DNA from 2 places in the Actinoplanes sp. NPDC049802 genome. Region 2 is predicted to be linked to the other one. Evidence: riboswitches for the same ligand, from Rfam matches in the RefSeq annotation. Region 2 holds a riboswitch; the other holds the start of a gene.
The links. A riboswitch is a leader RNA that binds a small molecule or an ion and turns the genes downstream of it on or off. The one in region 2 is predicted to bind thiamine pyrophosphate.
Positions count from the first base shown of each region.

Region 1 (3,396 bases), on a different contig from region 2:
GACACCGTCGAGAAGCTGGCCGTGCCCGGGCAGAAGCTGGAGAGCGCGGGCAACGGCATCGCCGGCAATCTGGCTGACGCGGGCGGCAAGGTGGGCCGGGTGCCGATCGTCGGCGACGACCTGACCGAGCCGTTCAACGGTGCGGCGGACGCCGCGCGGGCGATCGCCGACGCCGGGCAGGAGCAGCAGGAGATCGTGGGACGGCTGGCGCTGATCCTGCCGGCGGTGGCGGTGGCCGTACCGTTGGCTCTGGTCCTGTTTCTGTGGCTGCCGTCGCGGCTGCGCTGGATGCGCCGGGCCGGGATCGCCGCCGCGGTCCGCGACGACGCGGCCGGGCGTGATCTGCTGGCGCTGCGCGCGCTGGCCGGGCGCCCGCTCGGCCAGCTCGCCAAGCTGGGCCCGGACATCGCGCAGAGCTGGCGGTCCGGCGACGCGGCCGCCGTGGACGCTCTCGCCGATCTGGAACTGCGGGCGCTGGGTCTACGACACCGTCGCCGGGTCTGACTGCTCGTCCTCGTCCTCGTCGTCGTCGCCCCACTCGCGGTGGGCGAACGGCAGGATGACCCAGAACGTCAGGAACCAGGCTCCGGTGACGACGGTCAGCGGGATGGCCCACCGCCAGTCCAGCATGTAGTCGGTGATCAGCAGGACGCTGCTGACCATCGAGATCAGCATGAAGGCGAGTCCACCGGACGCCATCTTGTGGGCGTAGCGGACCAGCTCCGGCTTACGGCCCTGCCGGAACAGGGCACGGTGGAACGCCACCGGCGAAATGATCATCGCGGTGGCGAACGCCGCACTGATCAGCGCGACGATGTAGACATCCTTCTGAAAACCGGTGGCCTTCGGGAAACCGCTGCTGAACGGCAGTGTCAGCAGGAACGCGAAGAGGATCTGCACACCGGTCTGCGCAACCCTCAGCTCCTGGAGCAGGTCGCCGAAGTTGCGATCCCAGCGTTGTTTCTCCGACTCACGGGGGGTGTGATGCGTATCGACCGCCATGCTGCGGAAGCGTTCCCAGGCACGCTCGCGGTCAAACCCCGATCCGTCGCAGCACGGCGTCGGCGAGCTCGCGGGGCGCCTGCTCGGGCACCCAGTGGCTGACCCCGCGCATCGCCACCATCTCGTAGTCGGCCCGCACCCAGTCCCGGGTGCGCAGCGCCGCGGTCAGCCCGACCACACCGTCCTTGTCGCTCCACACGTACGTGGTGGGCACGGTGACCACGCCCAGCCCGGAGACCTGCTCGCTGGTGAAGGCCCGGTACCAGTTGAGGGCCGCGGTCAGCCGTCCCGGCTCGCGCATCGCCGCCACGTACTGTTCGGCGCGCATCCCGATGGGCCGCAGCATCAGCCGCAGAACGAGGGAGTGCCGGGCGGACAGCAGCCGTTCGGCGACGCCCGAGCGGAACACCCCGAAGTAGGCGAGCCGGGCCTGCTGGGAGGGCCGGACCCGGAGGGCGAGCAGCAGCGCCCTCGGATGCGGCACGGAGACGGCGGTGAGCGTCCGCACCCGATGCGGGTGGCGGGCGGCGAGCTGCCAGCCGACCTGGGCGCCCCAGTCGTGGCCGACGACGTGGGCGCGCTCGACGCCGAGGGTGTCGAGGACCGCGATGGCGTCGTCCGTGACTTCCGACATCCGGTACGGCCGGACCCCCGCGGGCCGCGCGCCGGGCGAGTAACCACGCTGATCCAGGGCGTACGTGCGCAGCCCGGCCTCGTGCAGACGGGGCAGCATCAGGTCGAACTCACGGGAGTCCTGCGGAAATCCGTGGAGCAGCAGGACCGGATCGCCGTCCGAGGGCCCACCCTCGTAGACATCGAACGTCATGCCTCTGGCTTTGACCTCGATCACGTGATCACTACCTCCCTGTGCCGCTCTGCTACCAGGTGTTACGGTCATCGAAGCACATCCACCGGAGCTTTGCCGCGACAGCGGAGGAGCTCCGATCCGACAGGGGAGCGCACAGCGCTGAGAGTGCGGGCGACCGCAGACCCTCGTACCTGATCTGGGTAATGCCAGCGCAGGAAGTTCGGTCTTCTCCAGCCGCGTCGCGCCCGGGCATCGCAGCCCGGGTCACGGCGTGCGTCTCCTCCCGGTGTCCGCTGGGAGGCGTACATGAAAGAACAGAACCCGAACCGGTGGCGCACGATAGACATCGTGATCGCCTCGGTGATCGCCGTGGCGTTCGGCGTCATCTTCTGGGCCTGGGGCAATCTCTGGGTCGTCACCGAGAGCGCCTTCGCCTTCTTCCCCCCGTCCCAGACCGTGCTGTACGGGGTCTGGCTGATCCCGGCCGTGCTGGGCGGGCTCGTCATCCGCAAGCCGGGCGCGTCGCTCTACACCGAGCTGGTGGCCGCGATCGTCTCCGCGATGCTCGGCGGCCCGTGGGGCATGACCGTCGTCTGGCAGGGCCTGGCGCAGGGTCTCGGCGCCGAGCTGGCGTTCGCGGGGCTGCGCTACCAGTCGTTCCGGCTCGGCGCGGCGCTGCTGGCCGGCACGCTGACCGGGGTGAGCGCCGCGGTCTTCGACTTCTTCGTGTGGAACTCGGAGGCCGCCCTCTGGTCGTACCGGATTCCGTACGCGCTGATCACCGTCCTGAGCGGCACCGTGATCGCGGGTCTGGGCTCGTGGGCGCTGGTCCGGGCGCTGGCGCCGACCGGGGTGCTGGACCGGTTCGGCGCGGGCCGGGAACGGGCAGTCATCTAGTTCATGAGTGATGTTCGGCTCAGCGGCTTCGGGTGGCGGCACGCCGGTCGCCGCGCCTGGGCGGTCCGCGAGCTGGATCTGGAGATCCGGCACGGCGAGCGGGTGCTGCTGCTCGGTCCCTCGGGGGCCGGCAAGAGCACCCTGCTCGCCGCGCTCGCCGGCCTGCTGCCCGAGGACTCCGGCGAGTCCGAGGGCGCCATCGAGATCGACGGCCTGGATCCGCGCAAGGCCCGCGACCGTGTCGGCATCGTCTTCCAGGATCCGCAGACCCAGCTCGTGATGGCCCGCAGTGGCGACGACGTGGCGTTCGGGCTGGAGAACCGGGGGGTGCCGTCCGGCGAGATCTGGCCACGGGTGTCCGACGTGCTGGATCGCGTCGGTTTCCCGTACCCCATCAACCGGCCCACCGCCGCGCTCTCCGGCGGCGAGGCGCAACGTCTGGCTCTGGCCGGGGTGCTGGCCATGCGGCCGGGCCTTCTGCTGCTGGACGAGCCGACCGCGAACCTGGACCCGGCAGGCGCCGGGCTGATCCGCGAGGCGGTCGCCCGGGCCACCGGCCCGGAAACCACGCTGATCATCGTGGAGCACCGGGTGGCCGAGGCCCTTCCGCTCGTCGACCGGGTGGTGGTCCTCGAGCCGGGCGGCGGGGTCCGCGCCGACGGCACACCCGAGCTGATCTTCGCCGCCTA
Region 1 covers NZ_JBFAMR010000020.1:89,586-92,981, reverse strand. Annotated here, with positions in the region: gene AB0I88_RS16570 (hypothetical protein) at 1-504, shown strand, start outside; gene AB0I88_RS16565 (DUF6328 family protein) at 481-1,002, opposite strand; gene AB0I88_RS16560 (alpha/beta hydrolase) at 1,034-1,849, opposite strand; TPP riboswitch at 1,944-2,046, shown strand; gene AB0I88_RS16555 (ECF transporter S component) at 2,117-2,707, shown strand; gene AB0I88_RS16550 (ABC transporter ATP-binding protein) at 2,711-3,396, shown strand, end outside.
Region 1: another riboswitch for thiamine pyrophosphate. It lies ahead of AB0I88_RS16555 (ECF transporter S component); the one in region 2 lies ahead of AB0I88_RS06110 (thiamine phosphate synthase).

Region 2 (3,396 bases):
CGGCTCGCGCCGGACGGCGTCGCCTGGCTCGTGATCAACCGGAACCTCGGCGGCGACTCGCTGCACGCCTGGCTCACCGGGCTCGGCTGGACGGTCGAGCGGACGGCCAGCCAGAAGGGGTTCCGGGTGCTCCGGGTCACCGGAAAATCGGGAGACTGAACCGAGGTCGCACAGGGAGGATGCCCGGCATGGGTTACGTGGATGTCGCCGGCGCCGGTTTCGTGCTCCCGGACGGGCGGGAGCTCTTCACCGACGTGTCGTTCCGGGTCGGCGAGGGCGCGAAGGTGGCGCTCGTCGGGCCCAACGGCGCCGGCAAGACCACCCTCATGCGGATGGTGGCCGGAGACATCCCGGTGCAGAGCGGCGTCGTCGCCCGATCCGGTGGGCTCGGTGTGATGCGGCAGTTCATCGGGATGATCGGCGATGACCGTACCCTGGAGGATCTTGCGCTTTCCCTGGTGCAACCGGCGCTCCGCGCGGCGGGCGAGCGACTGCGCACGGCCACCGCGGCCCTCGACGAGACCGAGAAGACCCAGATCGCGTACGCGAACGCGCTCGCCGGCTGGGGCGAGGCCGGCGGATACGACGCCGAGGTGCTGTTCGATACGGTCGCGGTGTCCATTCTCGGCAAGCCGTGGGAGGAGACGCGGCACCGGATCGTGCGGACCCTCTCCGGCGGCGAGCAGAAACGGTTCGCCCTCGACCTGCTGCTGCGCGGCTCCGACGAGGTGCTGCTGCTCGACGAGCCGGACAACTTCCTCGACGTGCCCGCCAAACGCTGGCTGGAGCAGCGGCTGCGCGAGTCGCCGAAATCGGTGCTCTACGTGTCGCACGACCGGGAGCTGCTGGCCCAGACCGCGGACCGGGTCGTCGCCGTCGAGGGCGGCGGCGCGTGGACGCATCCGGCCGGGTTCGCCTCCTGGCACGAGGCCCGGGGGCACCGGCACGAGCGGCTCGAGGAGAACCGGCGGCGCTGGGACGAGGAGCACGAGAAGCTCAAGGAGCTCGTGCTCACGCTGCGGAACAAGGCCGCCTTCAACGACGGTCTGGCGTCGCGGTATCAGGCCGCGCAGACCCGGCTCCGCAAGTTCGAGGAGGCGGGGCCGCCGCCGCTGCCGCCCAAGGACCAGGCTGTCAAGATGAACCTGCGCGGAGGGCGGACCGGCAAGCGGGCGGTCATCTGCGAGCAGCTCGAGCTGGAGAATCTGACGTTCCCGTTCGACCTGGAGATCTGGTACGGCGACCGGGTGGCGGTGCTGGGCGCCAACGGCACCGGCAAGTCGCACTTCCTGCGTCTGCTCGCGGCCGGCGGCAGCGACCCGGATCTGGAGCACAAGCCGGTCGACGGGGCGCCGCTGGCGTATGTGGCGCACGACGGGGTGGCACGGCTCGGCGCGCGGGTCCGGCCGGGGCACTTCTCGCAGACCCACGACCGGCCGGAGCTGCTGGAGAAGACGCTCGTCGAGATCCTGTGGCGCGGTGACGAGCACCGGTCCGGGATGGACCGGGCCGGCGCGATGAAATCCCTCAACCGGTACGAGCTGGCGGCGCAGGGCGACCAGCGGTTCGGCACGCTGTCCGGTGGGCAGCAGGCCCGGTTCCTGGTGCTGCTGCTGGAGCTGTCGGGGGCGACCCTGCTGCTGCTCGACGAGCCGACCGACAACCTGGACCTGGCGTCGGCGGAGGCGCTGGAAGAGGGACTGAAAGCGTTCGACGGCACCGTGATAGCCGTCACCCACGACCGCTGGTTCACCCGGTCCTTCGACCGCTTCGTGCTCTTCCGCGGCGACAGCGAGGTCGTCGAGGTGCCGGAACCCGTCTGGGACGTGCGGTGACGCCGGGACCACGGTGACCGGTGGGACACAGGAGTCTTATCTCACCATCGACGTCCGGTAGCGCGGAACGTCACGGACCGGTTAGGGTCCGGTTACAACCAACCCCACGGGAGTCCGGGCACCGGGCTGAGAGGGGGGCTGACGCCGCCCCCGACCGTCGAACCTGATCCGGGTAATGCCGGCGCAGGGAGGAGTGCTTCGTGCACACTTCGTTTCCTCGCATCCATGTCATCACCGACTCGATCGACGTCGTCCGCGGCGTCGCGGGACAGCCGGAGATCGCTGTCCAGATCCGGGTCAAGAGCAACGACGCCGAGGCGTACGCGCTGACCGTCGCGGCCATCGACGTCTGCCGGCCGATGGGCACGATCGTCCTGGTCAACGACCGGGCCGGGGTCGCGCTGGCGGCCGGCGCCGACGGCGTCCACGTGGGCGCCGACGATCTGCCGGTCGAGGCCGCCCGGCGGGTGCTCGGGCCAGCCGCGATCCTCGGCGCCACCTGCCGGAACCCGGAGGCGGCCCGGGCGGCCGTGCGGGACGGCGCCGGCTATCTGGGCGCCGGCCCGGTCTTCGCGACCGCCACGAAGGACGGGCTGCCACCACCGCTCGGCCCGGCCGCGATCGCCGCCGTCGCCGCGGCGGTTCCCGGCACACCGGTCCTCGCGATTGGCGGCGTCACCGCGGAGAGGGTGCCGCTGCTCGCCGCGCACGGTGTCGCGGCGGTCTCCGCCTTCGCGGCGGACCCGAAGGGTGCGGCCGCCGCGTTCCTGGAGGCCCTGCGATGAGCATCGCGATCGTCGGTGGCGGCATCATCGGGCTCGCCATCGCTCACGAACTGCGTCGGCGCGGCGCCGACTGCACCGTCTACGACGCCTCCACACCGGAGTCCGAGGGCGCCTGGCACGTGTCCGGGGGGATGATCGCCGCGGGCCGGGAGTCGGCCTTCGAACACCCACAGCTGGCCGGCCTGCTCGCGGCCTCGTCCGGTCTCTGGCCGGAGTTCGCCGCCGCGCTCGGCCCGGGCATCGGCTACGACGAGGCAGGCTCGCTCGGGGTGGCGCTGACCGCGGACGACGTCGCCGTCGCCCAGCGTGTCTGGCGCGTCCAGCAGGTGCCGGTGCTGCGCGGCAGCCGGCTGCGGGAGCTGGAACCGGCGCTGTCCCCACGGATACGTGCCGGCGTGCACGCCCCGGCCGAGCGGCAGGTCGACCCGCGCCGGGTGATGGCCGTGCTCCGCTCCCGGCTGGCGAACCGGATCGTGCCGAAGCGGATCACCACAGTGGACGAGGTCGACGCGGACACCGTCGTGGTGGCGGCCGGCTGTGACACCGCGGCCCTCACCGGGCTGCCGATCCGCCCGATCAAGGGTCAGGTGCTGCGGCTGCGGGGTGAACCCGGTCTGCTGCGGCACGTGGTGACCGGTTTCGCGGACGGGCGATTCGTCTACCTGGTGCCGCGGGACACCGGCGAGGTGGTGGTCGGCGCCACCCAGGAGGAGCTGGCCGACACCACCGTCACCGCCGGCGGGGTGCACGACCTGCTGCGGGCGGCCCTCGACCTG
Region 2 covers NZ_JBFAMR010000006.1:42,897-46,292, reverse strand. Annotated here, with positions in the region: gene AB0I88_RS06120 (methyltransferase) at 1-159, shown strand, start outside; gene AB0I88_RS06115 (ATP-binding cassette domain-containing protein) at 189-1,835, shown strand; TPP riboswitch at 1,932-2,042, shown strand; gene AB0I88_RS06110 (thiamine phosphate synthase) at 2,036-2,620, shown strand; gene thiO (glycine oxidase ThiO) at 2,617-3,396, shown strand, end outside.